3 regions of the Micromonospora sp. NPDC050784 genome follow, and region 1 is predicted to be linked to each of the others. Evidence: predicted binding sites of a transcription regulator. Region 1 holds the regulator's gene; each other region holds the start of a gene.
The links. Region 1 encodes HrcA, which represses chaperone genes, less so after heat shock. Its sites were predicted from a motif close to GGTTNGCACNCTCNNNNNGAGNGTGCNAACC; they were not measured.
Positions count from the first base shown of each region.

Region 1 (8,009 bases):
CCCGGGCCCACCCTCACCCCGGCCAGCGAACGCGACCTCGGTGACAACCAGGAGGCGCGGGACGCCATCACCGCCAAGACACTGCTCAAGCGCTTCGCGCGCCCCGAGGAGGTCGTCGAGCTGGTGGTCTTCCTCGCGTCCGACCGGGCGTCGTACATCACCGGGGCGAACTACCCGGTCGACGGTGGCGCGACCGCCTGGTGACCCGACGTTGGGGCGCCGCCGCTCCCGGTGGCGCCCCGACCGTCAGTCGTCGAGGGCGGGCACCCAGCGCGCCGGTCGCTTTTCCCGGAACGCGGTGACCCCCTCGCGCCCCTCGTCGGAGAGGAAGTAGCCGGTCGAGACGGCGGAGAGTCGGGCCAGGTCGGCGCGCAACTCGGCGGTGCCCGGTCGGCGCAGCAGCTCCTTCGCGCCGGCCAGCGCCCCGGGCGCGCCGCGCACCAGCGAGTCGCAGTAGCCCCGTACCGCGTCGTCCAGCCCGTCCGCCGGGACCGAGGCCGTGACCAGGCCGATCTCGGCGGCCCGGCGGCCGTCGAAGGTGTCCCCGGTCAGGTACAGCTCGGCGGCGGCGCGGGGGTGCAGCCGGGGCAGCACGGTCGCCGAGATCACCGCCGGGATCACCCCGATGCGTACCTCGGTGAACGCGAACGTCGCCTCGTGGGCGCAGACCGCCAGGTCGGCGGCGGCGATCAGGCCCAGCCCACCGGCCCGTGCCGGCCCGCCGACCCGGGCCAGCACCGGCTTCGGGCACTCCCAGAGCGCCGCGAGCACGTCGCCCAGCATGCTGGCCGGCACCGTCCCGCTGGCGTACGCCGCGGCGGTCTCCTTCAGGTCCGCCCCTGAGCAGAAGACCGGGCCGGTGTGGTCCAGCACGATCACTCGGACCGCCTCGTCGGCGACCGCGTCCGCCAGCCCGGCCAGCAGCTGGGTCATCAGGCCGGTGGAGAGCGCGTTGCGGTTGTGCGGGCTGTCCAGGGTGAGGGTGGTCACCCCACGGGCCGTGGCGACCCGCACGAGGACGTCGGGAGAGGTCATGCCGGGCACACTAGTGGCCATGCCCGGCGTCCTTCCAGATGGTGAGACCGTCCCCGTCGACGGATCGTTGCCCGCCACCGCCACCACGGCGGTCGGCGCGCGCGGCTTCGGCGTGTACGTGCACGTGCCGTTCTGCGCCAGCCGCTGCGGCTACTGCGACTTCAACACCTACACGGCGTCCGAGTTGGGCGGCGGCGCCAGCCGCGAGGGGTACGCCGACACCGTCCTGGCCGAGCTGACGCTCGCCGCCCGGGTGCTCGGCGACAGCCCGCCACCTCGGGTCGACACCGTCTTCGTCGGCGGCGGCACGCCCACCCTGCTCCCCGCCGACGATCTGGCCCGCATCCTCGACGGCATCGACCGCACCTGGGGGCTGGCCGCCGACGCCGAGGTGACCACCGAGGCCAACCCCGAGTCGGTCACCCCGGAATCGTTGAAGCTGCTGCGGACGGCCGGCTACACCCGGATCTCGCTGGGCATGCAGTCCGCCTCCCCGGGGGTGCTGGCGATCCTGGACCGCAAACACAGCGCCGGCCGGGCCACCGCCGCCGCCCTGGAGGCGCGCGACGCCGGGTTCGAGCACGTCAACCTGGACCTGATCTACGGCACCCCGGGGGAGCGGGCGGAGGACTTCGCCGCCTCGCTGGAGCAGGTCGTCGCCGCCGGGGTGGACCACGTCAGCGCGTACGCCCTGATCGTCGAGGACGGCACCCGGCTCGCCGCCCGGATGCGGCGCGGCGAGCTGGCGTACCCCAGTGACGACGTGGCCGCGGACTGCTACCTGGCCGCGGAGGCCGCGCTCGACGCGGCCGGGCTCTCCTGGTACGAGGTCTCCAACTGGGCCCGCACCGAGGAGGCCCGCTGCCGGCACAACCTGCTCTACTGGACCGGCGCGGACTGGTGGGGGCTGGGGCCGGGGGCGCACAGCCACGTCGGCGGGGTGCGCTGGTGGAACGTCAAGCACCCCTCGGCGTACGCTCAGCGGCTCGCCGCCGGTGCGTCTCCCGGTCTGGCCCGGGAGGTGCTCACGGTCGACGAGGCGCACATGGAGAACGTGATGCTCCGGCTGCGGCTGGCCAGTGGCCTCCCGCTGGCGGTGCTCGACGCCACCGGCCGGGCCGGCGCCGAGCGGGCGCTGGCCGGCGGCCTGCTGGCCGCCGACGAGTACGCCGCCGGCCGGGCGGTGCTCACCCTGCGCGGGCGGTTGCTCGCCGACGCCGTGGTCCGCGATCTGCTGCCCTGAGCGGCCCGCCGCCCTCGGACGGGGGCCGCGGCGAACCGGTCCGGCCGGGGGAGCGGCCGGCCCGGTTCACTTGATGAAGTTGGCAGTCATCGGATAGCGGTACGGGGTGCCCTCGTTGGCCTTGATGCCGGCGATGATCCCGAACAGGATCTGGATCACCACGACGGCGATGCTGGGCAGGAAGAGCAGGCACCAGCTCACGAAGAGCAGCACGAACGCGATGATCGACCAGAGGATCTGGAAGTTCAGGGCGGCGAGGGCGTGCGCCCGCACGGTCGGCGACTGCTGGCCGCGGGCCAGGTAGGCGATGAGCGGGGCGACGAAGCCCAGCGGACCGAAGCTGACCAGCGCGCCGAGGGCGCCGCCGAAGTGCGCGACAAGCGCCCAGGTCTTGTCCTCGTTGTTGGCGTAGCCGCCGCCGGGACCGCCGTAGGCCCCACCGGCCGGGTAGCCCCCGGGTGGCGGATAGCCCCCGGGCGGGGGGTAGCCGCCTGCCGGAGGGTAGCCGCCCGACGGCGGTTGGTCACCGGTGGGCGGCGGATAGCCACCGGCCGGGGGATACCCGGCCGGGCCGGGCGCCCCGGAGAGTGGTGCGGTGGGTGGCTCGGCCGACGGGAACGGGCCCGGCGAGGTGGGCTCCGGCGGGTAGTTGCCGGAGTCGCCCGACCCGGGTGGGCGAGGAGGTTCAGTCATGGATGTCACGGTAGGGGCCGGTGGCAACGCCGCACCAGAGCGACACCGCCTGGCGGTGCGGGCCGATCGGCCCGGCGGGGTGGCGTGGGCCGCACCGACGGGTGGCCGTTGATCATCGCGTCGGCGGGCCCGCCGACGTAGACTGGCACTCGTTACAGTCGAGTGCCAGGACGGCCTGGCCGGCCCGCAGGGCCGGCGGCCGACGTGCGACAGGAGGTGCGGAGGATGGGTCTCGACGACCGGAAACTCGCCGTGCTCCGCGCCATCGTCGAGGACTACGTCTCCACCCAGGAGCCGGTCGGCAGCAAGGCGCTGGTCGAGCGGCACCAGCTCGGGGTCTCCCCGGCCACGGTCCGCAACGACATGGCCGTGCTGGAGGAGGAGGGCTACATCCGGCAGCCGCACACCAGTGCCGGCCGGGTGCCCACCGACCGCGGCTACCGCCTCTTCGTCGACCGGTTGTCCCGGGTCAAGCCGCTCAGCCCGGCCGAGCGCCGGGCCATCGAGCGCTTCCTGGTCGGCGCGGTCGACCTCGACGACGTGGTGCACCGCACGGTGCGGTTGCTCGCCCAACTGACCCGACAGGTCGCCGTCGTGCAGTACCCGAGCCTGGCCCGCTCCTCGGTACGTCACCTGGAGCTGGTGCCGATCTCCACCACCCGGCTGATGCTCGTCATGATCGCCGACACCGGGCGGGTGGAGCAGCGACTCGTGGAGCTGCCCGGGCCGGTGCCCGCCGACGACGTCACCGACCTGCGCCGACTGATCAACGAGAAGCTCGCCAACGCCCGGCTGTCCGAGACGCCGCCGCTGGTGCAGGCGCTGGTCGAGGAAGCGCCGACCGGGCTGCGTCCGACCATGACCACGCTCGCCACCGTCCTGCTGGAGACGCTTGTCGAACGGCACGAGGAACGGATCGCCCTCGCCGGCACCGCGAACCTCACCCGGGGCGGCCTGCTCGACTTCCAGGGCTCGCTGCGGCCGATCCTCGAGGCGCTGGAGGAGGAGGTCGTGCTGCTCAAGCTCATCGGTGAGACCGAGCCGAGCACGACCCGGGTGCTGATCGGCGACGAGAACGAGTTCGACAACCTGCGCGCCGCCTCGGTGGTCAGCACCGGGTACGGCCCGGGCACCACCATCGTGGGCGGTCTGGGGGTGCTGGGGCCCACCCGGATGGACTACCCCGGCAACATCGCCACGGTGCGCGCCGTGGCACGCTACGTGGGCGAGTTGCTGGCCCAGAACTGATTGGTCAGGGCCGACGCGGCCGGCTGCGGCCGCCGACCGGCGCAACGCGAGACGAACATGAGGACACGGAACGCAGTGGCCAGGGACTACTACGGCATTCTCGGTGTGAGCCGGGAAGCCTCCGATGACGAGATCAAGCGCGCCTACCGCAAGCTGGCGCGCCAGTTCCACCCGGACGTCAATCCGGACCCGGAGGCTCAGGAGAAGTTCAAGGACATCAACGCCGCGTACGAGGTCCTCTCGGACGACCGGAAGCGGCAGATCGTCGACCTGGGCGGCGACCCGCTCGCCCCGGGTGGCGGCGGCGCCGGAGGCCCGGGCGGCCCCGGAGGCGCCGGCCCGTTCGTCGGTTTCCAGGACATCATGGACGCGTTCTTCGGCGGCGCCGGCGGTGGCGCCCGTGGCCCACGGCCGCGTACCCGCCCGGGCGCGGACGCGATCCTGCGACTCGAACTTGACCTGCACGAGACGGCGTTCGGCGTCGAGGCCCCGATCACCGTCGACACCGCCGTGCTCTGCACCACCTGCTCCGGCGCCGGTACGGCCGCCGGCACGCACCTGGCGACCTGCGAGGCGTGCGGCGGTCGGGGCGAGGTGCAGTCGGTGCAGCGCACCTTCCTCGGTCAGGTGGTCTCCGCCCGGCCGTGCACCGTGTGCCAGGGCTACGGCACGACCATCCCGCACCCCTGCCCCACCTGCGCCGGCGACGGCCGGGTGCGGACCCGCCGCTCGCTGACCGTCAAGATCCCGGCCGGCGTCGAGGACGGCATGCGGATCCGACTGGCCCAGCAGGGCGAGGTGGGCCCCGGTGGCGGCACCGCCGGTGACCTCTACGTGGAGATCCACGAGCGCCCGCACGACGTGTACTCCCGCAAGGGCGACGACCTGCACTGCCGGGTCACCGTGCCGATGACGGCGGCGGCGCTGGGCACCCGGCTGACCATCAAGACGCTGGACAGCGAGGAGACCGTCGACGTCAAGGCCGGCACCCAGCCGGCCAGCACGCTGCGACTGCGCGCCCGGGGCGTGCCGCACCTGCGCGGCACCGGCCGGGGCGACCTCTACGTGCACCTGGACGTGCGGACGCCGACCAAGCTCGACCCGGACCAGGAGAAGATGCTGCGCGACTTCGCCAAGACCCGTGGTGAGGAGGTCGCCGAGTTATCCAAGCAGGGCGGCTTCTTCTCCCGGATGCGCGACGCGTTCAACGGGCACGCCTGAGGTGTCCGCACCGCTGTTCCTGGTCGAGGCGCTGCCCACCGGTGACGCGCTGACCCTGGACGGCCCGGAGGGGCACCACGCCGCCACCGTGCAACGACTGCGCGTCGGCGAGGAGCTGCTGCTCGCCGACGGGCGGGGTGGCACGGCCGCCGCCGTGGTCACGGCCGTCGGCCGGGGCAGCCTGGAGGTCACCGTCACCTCCCGGGGGTACGCGGACGCGCCGGTCCCCCGGATCGCGGTGGTGCAGGGCATCGCCAAGGGCGACCGGGGCGAGCTGGCCGTGCAGGCGATGACCGAGGTCGGGGTGGACGAGATCGTGCCCTGGGCCGCCTCGCGCTCGGTGACCCAGTGGCGCGGCGACCGGGGCGTACGCGCCCGGGAGAAGTGGGTGGCCACCGCCCGGGAGGCGGCCAAGCAGGCCCGCCGGCCGTGGCTGCCGGTGGTGGCCGGCGCGCCCGACGAGTCCACCGCCACGGTGGCCCGCCGGATCGCCGGTGCCGCCGCCGGGTTCGTGCTGCACGAGGAGGCCGAGGACCGGCTCACCACCGCCGAGCTGCCCTCCATCGGCGAGATCGTCCTGGTCGTCGGCCCGGAGGGTGGCATCGCCCCGGCCGAGCTGACCGCCTTCGTCGAGGCCGGCGGGCGACCCGTACGCCTCGGGCCGGCCGTGCTGCGCACCTCCACCGCCGGGGTGGCGGCCCTCAGCGTGCTCGCCACCCGCCTCGGCCGCTGGTGATCGTCGGGCTCGGTCAGGGGCGGGGAAAGACCGGCACCACCTCTTCCTCCGGCCCCAGGTCCAGCCCGGCCGGCCCGATGATCTGCGGGTCCGGCGTGCCGACCACCTCGGGGTCCTTGCCGGTGTAGTCGAAGCGGTGCAGCACGTGCCGAATCGCCTCGAGGCGGGCCCGCTTCTTGTCGTTGCTCTTCACCACCGTCCACGGCGCGTCGGCCGTGTCGGTCCAGAAGAACATCGCCTCCTTGGCCTCGGTGTACTCGTCCCACCGGTCGAGCGAGGCGATGTCCATGGGGGACAGCTTCCACTGCCGGACCGGGTCGACCTGGCGGATCGCGAACCGGGTGCGTTGCTCGTTCTGCGAGACGGAGAACCAGAACTTGACCAGCCGGATGCCCGAGCGCACCAGCATCCGTTCCAGCTCCGGGGCCTGCCGCAGGAACTCCAGGTACTCCTTGCGGCTACAGAAGCCCATCACCCGCTCCACGCCGGCCCGGTTGTACCAGGAACGGTCGAACAGCACGATCTCACCGGCCGCCGGCAGGTGCGCCAGCCACCGTTGGAAGTACCACTGGGCGGCTTCCCGCTCGTCCGGCTTGGCGAGCGCCACCACCGACGCGCCACGCGGGTTGAGGTGCTCCATGAAGCGTTTGATGGTGCCGCCCTTGCCGGCCGCGTCCCGGCCCTCGAAGAGGATCACCAGACGCTCGCCGGACTCCTTGATCCAGTCCTGGAGTTTCAGCAGCTCGATCTGGAGCAGCCGCTTGTCGCGGTCGTACTCGTCGCGGTCCAGCCGCTCGTCGTACGGGTAGTCCTCGCGCCAGGTCTCGACGGGGGTGCCGTCGGGGCGGAGCAGGACGGGGTCGTCGTCGTGGCCATCGGCCACCCGGTAGTCGGCGGTGAGGTCCAGCAGCGCGGAGTCGGCCATGTCGGTGGGACTTACCCGCACGCGAACCGCCAACCACCTCCCCGGCCGGGTGATGTGCCGGCGGCGTCGACCTCAGCTGCGCAGGTAGGAGGCGCCGTTGAGGTCGACGATGGTGCCGGAGGCCCACTCCGCCTGCGGCGAGGCCAACCAGTGCACGGCGGCGGCGATCTCCTCCGGTCGGCCCACCCGGTCGAACGGGCTCTGCGCCCGGATGGCCGCGCCCCGCTCGCCGCGCAGGTGCTCGGTGGTCATGTCGGTCGCCACGAAGCCCGGCGCGACGGTGGCGACCGTGATGCCGTACGGCGCGAGCGCCACGGCGAGGGACTGGCCCAGCGCGTTCAGCCCCGCCTTGCTGGCGCCGTACGCCGGCTGCTCCGGCTCGCCGCGGAACGCGCCACGGGACGAGACGTTGACGATCCGCCCGCCGCGTTCGCGCATGTGCTGGGCGGCGCACCAGGTGACGTTGCCGGCGCCGGTCAGGTTGGTCTCCAGCACCTGCCGCCAGCGCTTCTGCCACTCCTCGTACGAGGCGCCGAAGATCGGGTGCGGGTCGTCGCGGTCGCCGTACGTCCCGGCGTTGTTGACCAGCACGTCCAGCCCGCCGAGCAGCTCGGCGGCCCGGTCGACCATGACCCGGACCGCGTCCGGATCGGTGAGGTCGGCGCGGACCACCACGTGCCCGTCGCCGGGGAGTTGCGCGCGTAGCTGCTCGGCCGCGTCGGCGGAGTCCCGGTGGTGGATCGCCACCCGGTCGCCGCTGGCCGCGAACGCCATCGCCACCGCGCGGCCGATCCCGCGCGAGGCCCCGGTCACGAGTACCGCCCGATCCGTCATGCCGGCCATCCTGCCTCAGCCGTACCTTCCCTGCGAACGGGCCGGCGGCGCATGCTGCGCGGGAGCGCCCCCGA
Region 1 is NZ_JBITGG010000025.1:69,595-77,603, forward strand. It holds gene ACIBD9_RS27795 (SDR family NAD(P)-dependent oxidoreductase) at 1-204, shown strand, start outside; gene ACIBD9_RS27800 (enoyl-CoA hydratase-related protein) at 247-1,035, opposite strand; gene hemW (radical SAM family heme chaperone HemW) at 1,055-2,278, shown strand; gene ACIBD9_RS27810 (DUF4870 domain-containing protein) at 2,345-2,971, opposite strand; gene hrcA (heat-inducible transcriptional repressor HrcA) at 3,197-4,219, shown strand; gene dnaJ (molecular chaperone DnaJ) at 4,295-5,440, shown strand; gene ACIBD9_RS27825 (16S rRNA (uracil(1498)-N(3))-methyltransferase) at 5,442-6,176, shown strand; gene ppk2 (polyphosphate kinase 2) at 6,190-7,122, opposite strand; gene ACIBD9_RS27835 (SDR family NAD(P)-dependent oxidoreductase) at 7,174-7,935, opposite strand.

Region 2 (8,009 bases), on a different contig from region 1:
CCAGCCGGCCGCCCGGGTCGGCGATGAACTGGGCGTTGCTGAGACCGGCCGAGGTGTACGCCACCCGGGCGGCGAACTCGTTGTGCGGTCGGGCCGCCGCGTCCGCCAGGGTCTCCAGGAAGGCCAACGGCGCGTCGGCCAGCATCTCCAGGCGCAGCGCCCGCATCCGGGCGGCGTCCTCCGGCCGGACCCGGCGGATCTCCGCGAGCCGCGGGGCCGGCGAGCCCATGTCGGTGGTCATGTCCGCATGCCTACCACAGCGGATGGACGCCGTTTCCGTGAGCTGTGCCCGGTTGCCGTCACCGTGAGGGCGGGCGGCAGCCCCTTTGGTCCACTCGTAATGACGCACGCGAATCTTGGTGGATCGGGAACCCGGCCGATCATTGCGTTTGGGAAGCCCCGAAGTGTGTCCGATTTGTGGCCGTGCGCGGCCGTCACTGCTCGTGTAACGTGCGATTTCGGTCACCTGGCTCAATGGCGGTCATCGATTGCTGAGTCGGTGGTCGGGGCGCCCGGCCGCGCCGTGCGCCGGGTCAGGCAAGACCGCGCAAAGTGAGGGAAGTGCACCGTGGCACAGGGCACCGTGAAGTGGTTCAACGCCGAAAAGGGCTACGGCTTCATCGCCGTCGACGGCGGTCAGGACGTGTTCGTCCACTTCTCCGCGATCGAGATGGACGGTTACAAGGCGCTGGACGACGGTCAGCGGGTCGAGTTCGAGGTCGCCCAGGGCCAGAAGGGTCCGCAGGCAGAGCACGTACGCGTCATCGGCTGAGCTTCCTGGCCGATCGGCCCGTGATTCGGGGCTGCGGCAGGGGCGCGTAGCCGGGAAGATCGTGAACCGTTCCAGCCGATGCCGAGGAGCGTTCATGACCGACCAGCCACCCCCGCCCACTCCGTCCCCCGGGTCGGGGGAGCCGGACCCGTCCGACCCGTCCTCACCCGCCGGCGACCCTGGCAGCGCCGGTCCGCCGCCTGGCTGGGGGCCGGGCGCCCATCCGGCTGGTCCGCCCGCCGGCGAGGCTGGCCCGCCGCCTGGTTGGGGGCCGGGCATGCCTCCGGCTGGTCCGCCCGCCGGTCAGGCCGGTCCGCCGCCCGGCTGGGATCCCGCGCAGGGCGCCTGGGGTGCGGCTCCGCCGCCGCAGGGCTGGGCGTTCCCGCCCACCGGGGGTTACCCGCCCGGGTCGGGCCCCTATGGCGGGCAGTCGTGGTACCCGGGGCCGCCGGTTGGCTGGTACCCGCCGGGTTACGGGTTCGACCCGAACGATGCCCTGGTCACCCCGCCCGGCGCAGGCATCGGCGGCTGGTTCGGCCGGTGCGGGGGAGCGCTGCGTCGGGGCTGGCGACAGTTGGTGCCGATCATGCTGCTCACCCAGGTGTTGCCGGCGGCGGTGCTCTCGGTGATCGCCCTCGGGGTGGACCCGTCGGCGAAGTGGGCCGCCCAGGCCGAGTCGAATCCGAGCCCCGTGCTGCCGGACAACTTCGCCGCCGAGCTGGGGAGCCTCCTTCTCGTGCTGGTCGGCGGCAGTCTGTTGGTGGGCGTGGTGCAGGCCGTCGGGTGGGCCTCGGGCAGCTGGGTGATCACCCGGCAGGCCGCCGGCCAGCCGGCCGGCCTGGAGTCGGCGCTGCGTTACGGCCTTCGTCGGGCGCTCGGGCTGTGGGGCTGGACCCTGTTGATCAGCCTGCTCATCGGCGTCGGTGTCTGTTTCTGCGTGCTGCCGGGCATCTATCTGGCGTTCGCGCTGAGCATGGCCGGCCCGGTCTACCTCTTCGAACGCCACAACCCGATCGGTCGCTCGTTCCGGATGTTCCACGACCGGCTGGGCCTGCTGCTCGGTCGGGTGGCCCTGGTGGCGCTGGCGGTGATCGTCGTCAGTGTGGTCTCCAGCTCGCTGGAGGGGGTGGGCACCTCGGCGTTCGGTACGGATCCGTTCGCGTCGCCGGGTACCGCGGCCGGGGCGGTGGTGGTGATCGGGATCACCGCCGTGTTGGCCCTGCCGGCCCACCTCGCCCAGTTGGTCGGTCTGTTGGTGACATACGCCGAGCAGCGCGCCCATGAGGCGCCGGTGAACGCTCCCGGACTGGCCGCGGAACTCGGCTGAGCGGCCCCATCGTGCTTGCACTCGGCAGGGGAGAGTGCTAAACAAGTCATTGGCACTCGCATACCGTGAGTGCCAACGGTCGGGACGGTGGGGCCAGGTTGCACCGGTGTGGAGACACCGGGGCAGCACATGGCCGGTCGTCGCGGGCTATCCGGCCCGGCCGAAGGACGTCGTCGTCGCCAGGTGGCGACGTCCCTAGGTGCGCACACCAGGCGGCCCATCCGGGGCACACATCTCGGGTGGCCCGTGAGTGTCCAGGAGGACAACGCCGTATGGCCAAGATGATCGCTTTCGACGAAGAGGCTCGCCGCGGCCTCGAGCGGGGCATGAACCAGCTCGCCGACGCCGTAAAGGTGACCCTCGGCCCCAAGGGCCGCAACGTCGTGCTCGAGAAGAAGTGGGGTGCCCCCACCATCACCAACGATGGTGTGAGCATCGCCAAGGAGATCGAGCTCGAGGACCCGTACGAGAAGATCGGCGCTGAGCTGGTCAAGGAGGTCGCCAAGAAGACCGACGACGTTGCCGGTGACGGCACGACGACGGCGACCGTCCTGGCCCAGGCCCTGGTTCGCGAGGGCCTGCGCAACGTGGCCGCTGGCGCCAACCCGATGGCCCTGAAGCGGGGCATCGAGGCTGCGGTCGCGAGCGTCTCGGAGGAGCTGTCCAAGCTCGCCAAGGACGTCGAGACCAAGGAGCAGATCGCCTCCACCGCCTCCATCTCCGCTGGCGACAGCACCGTCGGCGAGATCATCGCCGAGGCGATGGACAAGGTCGGCAAGGAAGGCGTCATCACCGTCGAGGAGAGCAACACCTTCGGGCTGGAGCTGGAGCTCACCGAGGGTATGCGCTTCGACAAGGGCTACATCTCGGCCTACTTCATGACCGACCCGGAGCGTATGGAGGCCGTCTTCGACGACCCGTACATCCTGATCGCCAACAGCAAGATCTCGTCGGTGAAGGACCTGCTCCCGATCCTGGAGAAGGTCATGCAGTCGGGCAAGCCGCTGCTGATCATCGCCGAGGACCTGGAGGGCGAGGCCCTCGCCACCCTGGTGGTCAACAAGGTCCGTGGCACCTTCAAGTCGGTCGCCGTCAAGGCGCCGGGCTTCGGTGACCGCCGCAAGGCCATGCTGACCGACATCGCCATCCTCGCCGGTGGTCAGGTCATCAGCGAGGAGGTCGGCCTCAAGCTCGACGCCGCCAGCCTCGACATGCTGGGCCGCGCCCGCAAGGTCGTGGTGACCAAGGACGAGACCACCATCGTCGACGGTGCCGGTGACGCCGAGCAGATCCAGGGCCGGGTCAACCAGATCCGGGCCGAGATCGACAAGAGCGACTCAGACTACGACCGGGAGAAGCTGCAGGAGCGGCTGGCCAAGCTGGCCGGCGGCGTTGCGGTGATCAAGGTCGGCGCGGCCACCGAGGTCGAGCTCAAGGAGCGCAAGCACCGCATCGAGGACGCCGTTCGCAACGCGAAGGCCGCCGTCGAGGAGGGCATCGTCCCGGGTGGTGGCGTCGCGCTGGTGCAGGCCGGCAAGACCGCCTTCGACAAGCTCGACCTGGTCGGCGACGAGGCGACCGGTGCGAACATCGTCAAGGTCGCGCTGGACGCCCCGCTGCGGCAGATCGCCGTCAACGCCGGCCTTGAGGGCGGCGTCGTGGTGGAGAAGGTCCGTAACCTCGAAGCGGGTCACGGTCTGAACGCCGCCAACGGCGAGTACGTCGACCTGCTGGCCGCGGGCATCATCGACCCGGCCAAGGTGACGCGCTCGGCGCTGCAGAACGCCGCTTCCATCGCGGCGCTCTTCCTCACCACCGAGGCCGTTGTCGCGGACAAGCCGGAGAAGACCCCGGCTGCCCCGGCTGGCCCGGGTGGCGGGGACATGGACTTCTGAGTCCAGTTCCGACACCGAACGGGGCGGGCCGCTGACGCGGTCCGCCCCGTTCGTCGTCAGGTCGGTAGTGGGCGCTGGTTGCGCCGTTTCTGTGCCCGGTTGTACGGCGGAAGCAGTTGGATCGGCGCGTCCACCATCTCCTGCGGCTCCTCGGCCACCGACGGCTCACCGTTGGTGGTCATCTCGGCCAGTTGCTCCGCGTCGCCGTAGTCCAGCCGGTCGAACGGCAGTTGGCCGGGGAGTTCACCCACCGGTTTCCAGGTGATCGGCGGGCCGTCCTCGGTCTGGTTGTCATCCGTGGTCATGGCTGCCTCCTCTACCGAAACGGTAGGGGGCGTCGATGGCCGATGCGGGCGAATGGATCTATGTCCTGTTTGCCCCGGTTACGCCATCGGTAGGGTTCGCCGGTACAAAAAGAACACCCGCTCGATCCGCGCACCCGCGCTGCCCGAGTAGAACGGCACCGGTCCCACCCAGCCGATCTGTGCCCGGTCCAGCCCCGCCGCCCGCTGGTCGCGCAGGCAGCGCCGCAACAGCACCCCGCCGATGCCCGACCCCTCCGCGGCCGGTGCGGTGCCCATCGGCCCGAACCAACTCGGCCGGGACGACCCGTACGCGGCGAAGCCCAGCACCTCGCCGTCTCGCTCCGCCAGGTGGCAACCGGCGTCGGCGCGCCCCACCGACCCGGCCAGCTCGCCATCCCACGCGCCCCCGAAGGTGGACCGGGCGAACGCCGTCAGCGCCGGCAGGTCCGCCGGCTCCGCCCGGCGTACGGTTACGCCCTGGTCGGCCAGCCGGCGCTCGGCCGCCTCGGTGGACCGCAGTGCCGGCGACCCGTCGTACGACAGGTCCGCGGTCATGTTCCAGCCGGTCCGGTCCTGCTGGTAGCCGAGCGCGAGGGCGGCGCAGACCGCCGGCGTGTAGCGGACGTCGATGCCCGGCCACGCGTAGTAGGGCGGGTTTCCGGCCAGCAGCACCTCGGTCGCCCCACGTTCGGCGAGCACTCGCTCGGCCCGCTGGAGCAGCGCCCGGCCGACGCCCCGACGCCGCTGATCCGGGAGGACCGCGACCAGGTCCACGTGCCCGATTCCCGGCTCGGTCGACGACACCGAGCAGATCAGCACCCCGATCAGGTCCGCACCCCGGTACGCGCCCAGCCCGACCACGGGCCGGTCGGCGGTGGCCCGGGGCCAGAGCACGTCCACGATGGCGGCCGCCTCGGCGGCGTCCTCGGGCAGGTCGAGGGCCTGCTGGCAGAGCTGTACGACGCTGGGGACCAGGTCGGCGGTCAGCTCGGTGACGGTGATCTCGGCGTCCATGGTCGCCGACCCTAGATCACCAGCTCAAGGGCCGCACACCCGGCTCAACGCCTCAGGAAGGAAACCTTCCTACTGCTGGGCGGCGCGAACGGCGGCGTAGGCGTCGACCTGGCCGGCGCCGGTGACGTTCGACGGAGCGCCGCAGGCGTCGGAGGGGCTGTCGGAGCGGTAGGTGGGCGTCGCCGCCGTCGCGGTTTCCCGGAGGATCTGCCGGGTGCGGGTCACGTCGCCGACCAGCGCCGGGTTCGCCGACCACATCAGCGCGACCACCCCGGCCACCTGCGGGGTCGCCATCGACGTGCCGTCCAGCGCGGCGTACGTGCCGCCCGGCATGGCCGACACCACGCCCACCCCCGGTGCCAGTACGTCCGGCTTACCCGAGCCGCCCGGCACCGGCCCGCGCGAGGAGAACTCGGCGACCCGTCGCTGGGCGTCCACCGCGCCCACGGTCAGCACGTCCGCGTACGGGGCTGGCGGATCGTCGATCGACGCGCACCACGGGCCGGTGTTGCCGGCCGCGGCGACCACGAAGATCCCGGCGGCGTCCAGGGCGGCGGTGGCCGGTCGCAGGACGCGCTGGTCACAACCCTCGATGGGCGGGCAGCCCCACGAGTTGGTCAGTACCTGCGGGGCGCGCTCCGGGCGGCCGTCGGTGAACGGGTCGCCGCCGGCCGGGAAGGGCGCCAACATGAACTGGAGACAGTCCAGGTAGTGCCCGGGGCTGCCGAGGTTGCGATCCAGGTTGACGCAGCCCACCCACTGCGCGTCCGGTGCCACCCCGATGCCGTCCCGCCCGACCGCGCTGCCCACCGTGTGGGTGCCGTGCCCGCCCTGGTCGGTCGGGCTCCGGGTGTCGTCCCACGGGTCGTACCAGGAGTCGTCCCCACCACGGAACCCGGCTCGTAGCGCCGGATGGGTGCCGTCCACCCCCGAGTCGGAGCTGCCGACCACGATGCCCGTGCCGGTGACCCGGAGTTGGGACCACACCCGGTCGGCGCCGATCTGGCGGATGTTCCACTCCGGGCCGGTGGGCTTGGGCGCGCTGCCCCGGCTCTGCCCGGCCGGGGCCGGCAGCGGGCGCAGGCGCTGGCTGACCAGCACCCGGGCCACCTCCGGTCGGCGGGCGAGCCAGGCCCGCACCGCCGGGCCGCCGTCCACCTCGACCGCGTTGACCAGGTAGTACGACACCGGGTCGAGGCGCAGCCGGTTCAACCCCCGCAGCAGGTCATCCTGACTCTGCTCGGCGGTCGTCACCAGCCGCCGGTAGACCTCCGCCGCGCGGGCGTCCCGCCCGGCCTGACCCGGCGCGCCGGCCGGGAGATCACTGAGGTCGGCCTGCGCGCGCAGCACCACGAACAGCCGCTCGCCGTACAGGCCCGGCTGACCGGGGCCGAGGTCGACCACGCCGAACGCCACCAGCAGCACCACGGCCGCCGCCGCGGCGACCCGCCTGTTCGGGGTACGTGCCGTCGGCCGGGCGAGCAGCACCGCGTACCCGATGGCGACCAGGACCGCGACGACGAGCCCGACACCGGCGGCGGCCGCCACCCAGAACGGAACGTCCCGGGTGCCGACCAGTAGCAGGGTGATCTCTTCCGGGTCGGTGAAGGCCAGCGGGCCGAGCGCGGCCAGGCCCACGAGCCAGCCGGTCGCCGTTCGGCCGGCACGCGCGGCCTCGGCCGGGTCGGCGGTGGGCCGCCAGGCCGCCGCCCAGAGCGAGGCCAGCGCGAAACCCACCGGCGGCAGGGTCAGCAGCGCGGGCAACTGCGCGCCGGACTGGCCGGTCCCGGCCGCGAGCAGCAGCAGTGCCACCCCGGCGACCAGGCCGCCGACCAGCACCAGCCGCGCCGGCCGGGGCGGTCGCCCTACCGCGAACGGTGACCAGAAGGGGGCGTCCAGCAGAGTCGCGGCCAGCACCCCGAGCGCGGCGGCCGCCAGCAGCGCGAGCGCGGTCTCCAGGAGGCCGCCGAGCGCACCCAGCCAGGCCCACGGCAGCAGCAGCGCCAACCCGGCGGCGACCGCGAGCAGCGGCACCGGGCCGAGCCGGCGCGGGCGTCGCTGGGGTTCGACCGGCTTCGGGCTCCCGGCAGCCTCGGGCCGTGTGGTGTCGCCGTCTCCGGCGGGTGCCGGGCCGCCGACCGAGCCAACCAGCCCGGGGTACGCCCACCGGCGCGCCGACCAGCGCACGGCGAGCGCGCTGAGCAACGCGGCGCCGGCCAGCGCGGCGAGGTACGCCTCGTGGTGCACCGGCGGGACGACCCGCAGCAGTGTGAGCACGCCGAGCGCGAGTGCCCCGATCAGCCAGGCCCGCCCAGTGGCCCGGACCGCGGTCGACCGGGGCAGCAGGGCCAGCAATAGGGCGGGCGTGCCGGCCAGCACGGCGCCGGCCAGGCCCAGCACCGGCCAGAGCCAGCCGAGCCGGTCGCGTCCGAAGCCCAGCAGCACCTGGTCGGTGAGCCAACCACCGGTCTGGGTGCCCACGGTGACCGCTACCGTCCAGCAGCCGACCAGCACGGCCGCGACCACCGGCCACGGGCTGGCCCTGCCTGCCGGCGGCGTTGGGGGAGGCGGCATGTGACCCGCGGGTGGCGGAGGCCCGACCTGCATGACTCGCACAGTACGGGGCGGGCGGCGAATGTCGACCCGGTGGCACGGCGGTTACGGTGGACGGGTGCGCGACCCCAATGTCTCCCGAT
Region 2 is NZ_JBITGG010000001.1:232,892-240,900, reverse strand. It holds gene ACIBD9_RS01130 (GNAT family N-acetyltransferase) at 1-241, opposite strand, end outside; gene ACIBD9_RS01125 (cold-shock protein) at 569-772, shown strand; gene ACIBD9_RS01120 (hypothetical protein) at 1,050-2,099, shown strand; gene groL (chaperonin GroEL) at 2,372-3,994, shown strand; gene ACIBD9_RS01110 (hypothetical protein) at 4,051-4,299, opposite strand; gene ACIBD9_RS01105 (GNAT family N-acetyltransferase) at 4,378-5,313, opposite strand; gene ACIBD9_RS01100 (S8 family serine peptidase) at 5,383-7,920, opposite strand; gene ACIBD9_RS01095 (glycerol-3-phosphate dehydrogenase/oxidase) at 7,949-8,009, shown strand, end outside.
Region 2: groL (chaperonin GroEL) is a predicted target of HrcA. The motif match lies at 2,147-2,177, and genes of this name have one in related genera.

Region 3 (8,009 bases), on a different contig from region 1:
ACCACTACGTGACCTGGGACTACGCCCGGGGGTACGCGGACGGGGTGCACGACACCCTGTCCGAGGGCACCGAGGACGAGCCGGGCGCCCCGACCGCCACCAAGTGACGTCGGCGGGCGCGGCGCTTACGTCAGGCGACCAGGCCGGCGCGGAACCCCGCCGCCACCGCGTGTGCCCGGTCCCGGGCGCCAAGCTTGCGGAACAACCGGCGGGCGTGCGTCTTGACGGTGTCCTCGGAGACGAACAGCTCCCGGCCGATCTCCGCGTTGCTCTTGCCCTCGGCCATGCCGAGCAGCACCTGAAGCTCACGCTCGGTAAGGCCGATCGACGCCCGACTGGGCCGGGCGTTCGGGGTGGGACGGCCCTGGTCGGTCTGGGCCGCCGACTCGCCGGCACCCGCCTCCGCCTCGTCGTCGCCCCGCTGGACCGGCACCGACGCCAGACCGGCCGGCCCGTCAGCGGCCGTGGCCGCCCAGCCGGGCTCACCCGAGCCACGCGGCGACGGCCCGGAGCGACCGGAACCACCCACCGCCGCAGCATCGCGGGCCGGATCGGTGATCCGCTGCCGAGAGGCTCGGCCGGGCGCGGTGAGCAGCAGTAGCGCCTTCGCCACCGCGCTGGTCAGGTCATGGTCGACATTCTGGATGAGCCCCCGGGCCCCGGCGCTGATGGTGGCCGCCGCGGCCTCGGACTCCTCGGTGCCGAGCAGCAGCACCGCCGCCTGCGGCGCACGCGCCAGGACCCGGCGGACGAAGCCGGCGCTGTCCGGGCGGGTGAGGGCCGTGTCGGCCAGGACCACGTCGGCCGGTCGCTCGGCCAGCCGCAGCATCACCTCGGGATCAGAGACGGCGGTACGAACGATCGCGGACAACCCCAGCCGCGCGGCAGCAGAAGTAAGGTGCTGGGCCGCGAGTGGTGTCCGAACGCACACAAGAACGGTACGCACTGTGGTCTCCTCTCCGCCAACGAGCAGACCATGACGCGGTCGGCTGGGGAGGGGGTTCCCGGCAATCCTTCGAACTTTTCCGACAGATGGGGCAAAAGCCGCAATTTCCCGGACGTTTTCGATCACAGACGTGTGAGTTGGCGAAAGCCCGGGTACCGGGAGATCCAGGCCGGGAACGGTGCGCCTGCGCGGCCCGCCGCCCGGATGCCGGCCATAAGGATTCTCGCGGAGCCGCGCGGGAGGAGGGGTGCTGATGTCGAACGTACGTAGACTGCCCGGACCCATCGTCGATCTCTGGGACTGGCAGCGACTCGGTGCCTGCCGAGGGCGCGACAGCGCCCAGTTCTTCCACCCCGACGGTGAGCGTGGCTCTTCCCGGCTGCGCCGCGAGTCCGCCGCGAAGTCGGTCTGCCGCGCCTGCCCGGTCCGCGCCGAGTGCGCCGCCCATGCACTGTCGGTACGCGAGCCGTACGGCGTCTGGGGCGGCTTCAGCGAGTCGGAGCGCCTGCGACTGCTCGCCGTCGGCTGGGAGGACCTGGCGGACCGCCGGCACGCCCGGGTCGACGTCGCACGGCTGGAGGCCCGCCTGGGCCGGCCGCACAAGTCGACCGTCCCGGCCCAACGCAACGTGGCCTGACCCGAGGCACCCCCAACATCCGCGAAGCCGCGCCCCCGCCCCGGGGGCGCGGTTTCGTGCCGTTCATGCGGTTCCTTGCGCCCCGCCGCCGACACGACCATGGTCAACACGGGTTCCTTGATGTCGGGGCTTCCCGTCCGCCCGGACACCCCGATCTCAATGACCCCGAGTGGATCAAGCCGGGTTGTGCGGTCGCTTGGGTAAGCAAAGACGATGCGCTGAGAGGTTTGTCCGGTCTGGGAATTCAGACTGTGCGCAGGGCTTAGGCTGCTGCGAGGTACGCGGCCTTTGTCCAGTGCTCGGATGCACACGTGGGCCGGAATCATGGCCGGGCCGGGGTCGTTACATACCCTGACGATCGCAGCACCACCGACCCGCCGCCCGACCCCTGGGCTGGTCGCGCAGGTTGGAATGCCAGCCTCCGCCCGGTCGTTACAGTCCCCACGAACGACCGCAGGCACCGCCCCGACGAGGGTGCCGGCAGGTGGGCCAGCCTCGGAATGACCCCGGCCCCCGGGCCGTTGTAGTCCCCACGAACGACCGCAGCCGCAGCCTCGACGAGAGTGCCCGGCAGGTGGGCCAACCCCGGAATGACCCCCGGCCCCCGGTCGTTACACAGGGACCCGGCGCCACGAGCCCCGCCCGTAGGCCGCCGTCAGACGCCGAGTCACCGTAGGCGTCACCCCCCCAGACTTTCCCCCTTGTTTGTGCAGCGCCGGACGAGGTGCTCACACCCTCGCCGCCGTTCCCCCCCTTTTGGCGGTCGGGGTGTCCTACCCCCGAAGGAGCTACCCCTCATGAACACGATCTTCCGTAAGAGCATGCTGTCTGTTGCTGGTCTCGCGTTCGCCGGTGGTGTCTTCGCCGGCCCGATCGCCGCCCACGCCAACCCGGCCGTGGACGCCAAGCCGGTCGCGGTGGCGGTGCAGACCAACGCGCCGAAGCCGCAGGGCGACCAGTCCCACATCACCCTCAACGACGAGCAGACCGCCAACGCCAAGGCGATCATCGCCGCCACGAAGAAGGCCGGCCTCCCGGAGCGGGCCGCGGTCATCTCGATCGCGACCAGCCTGCAGGAGTCGAAGCTGGAGAACCTGGGTCACCTCGGCGACATGAACGACCACGACTCGCTGGGCCTGTTCCAGCAGCGCCCGAGCTCGGGTTGGGGCACGCCGGAGCAGATCACCGACCCCGAGTACTCCACCACCGCGTTCCTCAAGGGTCTGAAGCAGGTCGACGGGTGGCAGGACATGCCGCTGACCGACGCCGCGCAGACCGTGCAGGTATCGGCCTACCCGGACGCCTACGCCCAGTGGGAACAGCAAGCCACCGACCTCGTCGCCCAGCACTGGAACAGCTGACCCACACCACCACCGCACCGCGAAGTCTGACAACGACCGCTGGCCGGCACCCGCAACCCCGGGGTGCCGGCCAGCGGCATTTCTGTGCTCGGAGCCCGCAGATCTTGGACACTTTCCGTTCCGCGCGAACGGAAAGTGTCCAAGATCTGCATGCACGTTCTGGGGTATCACCGGTCAACCAGCCGGCCCGACCGACCCGAAGGAGAGTCGCGGGAACCCGTAAGGCAGGTCGCGAACCAGCCCGCCGACCAAAGAGCAGGTCGCGGACACAGCCGCCGACCCACAGAACAGGTCGCGGACACAGCCCGCCGACCCGCAGAGCCGTCACACACACCGCCCACCGGAGGGCAGAGGACGCCGCGGAACACAGGTCACGGACGCAGCCCGAGGGCGACGCAGTGCCGTGGGTCAGCGGACGGTGACGGTGACCGTGTGCCAGCCGGTGGCGCCATCCGGGACGACGTCCTGCGTACGCTCGGTTTGGGTTTCACCTGTCGCGTCCGTCGCCCGGACCTGAAGTCGGTGTTCGCCCGGCGTGGCGTCCCAGCGCCAGGACCATTGCACCCAGGTGTCCACCGACACGGTCGGGGCCAGCGCGGCTTCCTGCCACTGGCCGTCGTCGACGCGTATCTCGACTCGGCGGATGCCCCGGTGCTGCGCCCAGGCCACTCCGGCGACGGTCACCGGTCCGGCGGTCAGCCGGTTGCGCCCCCGGGGCGTGTCGATCCGCGACTGGGTCTTGATCGGCCCCTGGGGGGACCAGCCGCGCGGCACCCAGTACGCGTCGAAGTCCGCGAACCGGGTCAGCTCCAGTTCGGTCACCCACTTGCAGGCCGACACGTAGCCGTAGAGGCCCGGCACCACCACCCGGACCGGGAAGCCGTGCTCGACCGGCAGCGGCTCACCGTTCATTCCGACGGCCAGCAGCGCGTCCCGCCCGTCGCGCAGCGCGGCGGTGGGGGTACCGCAGGTCCAACCGTCGACCGACCGACCAACGACCTGGTCGGCGTCGTCGTCGGGCTCGACCTCGTCCAGCAGTTCCCGCAGGGGTACGCCGAGCCAGCGGGCATTGCCGATCAGGTCCCCGCCCACCTCGTTGGAGACGCAGGCCAGCGTGACGTACCGCTCGACCAGCGGTCGGGCCAGCAGATCCGCGTAGCTGTAGGTGCGCTCCTTGCCGACCCTCCCGTGTATCCGCAACCGCCAGGTGTCCGGGTCGACCTGGGGTACCACCAGCGCGGTGTCGATCCGGTAGAACCCGAAGTTCGAGGTGACGTACGGCGCGAGCTGGGTCAGTGAGAGGTCCGCGCCTGCCGGCACGGCCGGTGCGGGGGCGACCGGCACGGGCAGGCGGATCGCGTCGCGGGCTGCGGACACGCCGCGCCGACCCGCCAGCCACCGCCCACCGAGACCGGCCACCACGGCCGTGCCGAGCAGCACCCCGCTCCCGGTGAGGAACCGCCGCCGCGACTCCGGGTCGACTTCGGCGGGCCCGACCGCCGCCGTCGGCCCAGCGGGAGTCACTGGCACCGGGCCAGCCGGCGACACCGGACCGCCGGACGACACCGGGCCAGCGGACGGAAGAGGACCAGCGGTCGGCGTGGGTGGTGACCAGGGCCAGGGGTTCAGCTCGAACGGTCCGGCGATGAACAGCCAGAGCACCAGGGCGCCGAGACCGGCGCCGACCAGCGACGGCAGCGCGTCGGCGAGGTCCGCCCCGGAGCGGGTCAGCGCGGCGGCCACCCCGATGGCGCCGAACGCGGCGATGCCGGCCAGGCCGAGTGCCAGCCGGCGGATCGCCAGTACGCCGAACAGCGCCGCGAAGCCGCCCAGCAACACGGCCGTGCCGACCAGCAGCGCGATCTTGTCGGCGGTGCCGAAGAGGTCGATGGCGAGTTGCTTCAGCGACTCGGGGACGGCGTCGACGATGACCCCGCCGACCGCGACCAGGGGCGCCGACCGGGGGCCGGTCAACACCGCGACCGGTTCGGCGATCCCGATCGCGACGGCGGCGGCGGTGATTCCGGCCAACGCGGCGTACCGCCGTGACGTGGTGCTCATCGGCCCAGTGTGCGCGATCATCTCGCCCGGTCGCCAACAACGTCAGCGTTCGGTAATGACCTGCCAGCCCACCCAACGAAGCGGGGCACACCGCCGTACGGCGGTGTGCCCCGGTGTCGCTACCGGATCAGAAGCCCGGGCCGTGCTGGTGGCCGTGACCGTGACCGTGGCCGTGCCCGCCGGCGGCGGCCGGCTCGGCCTGCTCCGGCTTCTCGACCACGAGGCTCTCCGTGGTGAGCAGCAGACCGGCGATCGAGGCGGCGTTGGTGACCGCGTTGCGGGTCACCTTCACCGGGTCGATGATGCCGGCCTTGACCAGGTCGACGTACTCGCCCTTGGCGGCGTCGAGGCCGTTGCCCCACTTGAGGTCGGCGACCTTCTGCGTCACGACGTAGCCGTCGTGACCGGCGTTCTGGGCGATCCAGCGCAGCGGCTCGACGAGCGCCTTGCGCACGACCGAGACGCCGACCTTCTCGTCACCGGTGAAGCCCAGGTCGTCGTCGAGTACCGAGAGGATCTGCACCAGGGCGGCGCCGCCGCCGGGCACGGTGCCCTCCTCGACCGCAGCCTTGGTCGCCGCGATGGCGTCCTCGATGCGGTGCTTGCGCTCCTTCATCTCGACCTCGGTCGCCGCGCCAGCCTTGATGACGGCGATGCCACCGGAGAGCTTCGCCAGCCGCTCGGCCAGCTTCTCCCGGTCCCAGTCGGAGTCGGAGGCCTCGATCTCCTTGCGGATCTGGGACACCCGGTCGGCGACGTCGGCCTTCTGGCCACCGCCGTCGACGATCGTGGTGTTCTCCTTGTCGACCACGACGCGCCGGGCGGTGCCGAGCACCTCCAGGCCGACCTGGTCGAGCTTGTAGCCCAGCTCCGGGGCGACCAGCTCGGCGCCCGTGGAGATCGCGATGTCCTGGAGCATCGCCTTGCGCCGGTCACCGAAGCCCGGGGCCTTGACCGCGCAGACCTTGAGGGTCTTGCGCAGCGAGTTGACCACCAGGGTGGAGAGCGCCTGGCCGTCCACGTCCTCGGCGATGATCAGCAGGGGCTTGCTGTTCTGCAGGACCTTCTCCAGCAGCGGCAGCAGCTCCTCGATCGCCGAGATCTTCTGGGTGGTGACCAGGATGTACGCGTCCTCAAGGACGGACTCCTGACCCTCCAGGTCGGTGACGAAGTTCGGCGAGATGAAGCCCTTGTCGAACTGGAGACCCTCGGTCACGTCCAGTTCGGTGGTGAGCATCGAGCCTTCCTCGACGGTGATGACACCGTCGCGGCCGACGCGCTCCATCGCCTCGGCGATCAGATCGCCGATCGTGGAGTCCTGCGCGGAGATCGTCGCCACGTTCGCGATCGACTCCTTGCTGGTGACCTCGGCGGCACGGCCGAGCAGCGCCTCGGAGACCTTGGTGGCCGCCGCGTCGATGCCCCGCTTGAGGCCGGCCGGGTTGGTCCCGGCGGTCACGTTGCGCAGACCCTCGCGAACCATCGCCTGGGCCAGCACGGTCGCGGTGGTGGTCCCGTCGCCGGCGACGTCGTTGGTCTTGGTCGCCACCTCCTTGACCAGCTGCGCGCCAAGGTTCTCGTACGGGTTGGTGAGCTCGATCTCCTTGGCGATGGTCACACCATCGTTGGTGATCGTCGGCGCACCGAATTTCTTGTCCAGGACGACGTTGCGCCCGCGCGGGCCGAGGGTGACCTTGACCGCGTCCGCGAGGGCGTTGACACCGTGCTCCAGCAGGTGTCGGGCGTCGTCCGAGAAGCTCAGGATCTTCGCCATTAATGTCCCTTCGAAGCGCCATTGCCCCGGCCCGGCGAGCCGGACCGGGGCAGTGGCACTGATCGGTTGCTTACTTCTCGATGACCGCGAGGACGTCGCGGGCGGAGAGCACCAGGTACTCCTCGCCGGCGTACTTGACCTCGGTGCCGCCGTACTTCGAGTAGAGGACGGTGTCGCCGACCTGCACGTCAACCGGAACCCGGTTGCCGTTGTCGTCGACGCGCCCCGGGCCCACAGCGAGGACGGTGCCCTCCTGCGGCTTCTCCTTGGCGGTGTCGGGGATCACGATGCCCGACGCCGTGGTGGTCTCAGCCTCGTTCGCCTGGACCACGATGCGGTCCTCGAGCGGCTTGATCGCAACCTTGGTCGCGGTAGTCACGGGCATACCCTCCTGGGGTACTGGTTTCGTTGCTGGCCAGCGGGGCTGACCAGCGTCAATCTGCCTCATGCCACCGGGCGGTGCCGTCGTCGCGGGTGCCGGTCCGCCTGGCGTGCGCACCCGGGTCGCGAGACCCGGAAGCTGGCACCCTCAGGGTGAGAGTGCTAATCGCAGGTTATTCCGTGGCTAGCACTCCGTCAAGGAGAGTGCCAGCGCGTCGCGCCCCGCCAGTCAGGATTTCCTGGGTGGCCGGGACAATGGCCGGGTGGATCTCGATCAGCTGGCGGCGCTGCGTACCCCCGAGGGGTCGGCCGCGCTCACGGCGGCGGCCGGGCTGGCCGGCGGTGATCCACTGGTCGCGGCGTCGGCGCTGCGCTCGGCCGGGGTGCCGCCGACGTTGGCCGCCGCGGCCCTCACCCAGGCCGAGCTGCGCCACCGGGCGACAGCCAAGTTCGGCCCGTCCGCCGCTGGGATGTTCCTCACCCGGCCCGGCCTGGAGCAGGCCACCCGCCGGGTGGTCGCCGACCGGCGGGCCGCCCGGTTGTACGCGGCCGGCGTGCGCACCCTGGCCGACCTCGGGTGCGGGCTCGGTGCCGACGCGCTGGCCGCCGCCCGTGCCGGCATCCGGGTGTACGGGGTGGAGGCCGACCCGGTGACCGCGGCGATGGCCGCCGCCAACGCCGAGGCGGCCGGGCTGGCCGAGCTGTTCACTGTCGAGTGCGGCGACGCGACCGGGTTCGACGTGTCAGGGGTCGACGGGGTCTTCTGCGATCCGGCCCGCCGCACGACCGGCACCGGGCGGCGGATCTTCGACCCGCGCGCCTACTCGCCGCCGTGGGACTTCGTCACCG
Region 3 is NZ_JBITGG010000008.1:160,217-168,225, forward strand. It holds gene ACIBD9_RS13740 (DUF5319 domain-containing protein) at 1-107, shown strand, start outside; gene ACIBD9_RS13745 (response regulator transcription factor) at 131-946, opposite strand; gene ACIBD9_RS13750 (WhiB family transcriptional regulator) at 1,200-1,583, shown strand; gene ACIBD9_RS13755 (hypothetical protein) at 2,381-2,944, shown strand; gene ACIBD9_RS13760 (molybdopterin-dependent oxidoreductase) at 3,353-5,005, opposite strand; gene groL (chaperonin GroEL) at 5,133-6,779, opposite strand; gene groES (co-chaperone GroES) at 6,850-7,164, opposite strand; gene ACIBD9_RS13775 (methyltransferase domain-containing protein) at 7,424-8,009, shown strand, end outside.
Region 3: groES (co-chaperone GroES) is a predicted target of HrcA. The motif match lies at 7,298-7,328, and genes of this name have one in related genera.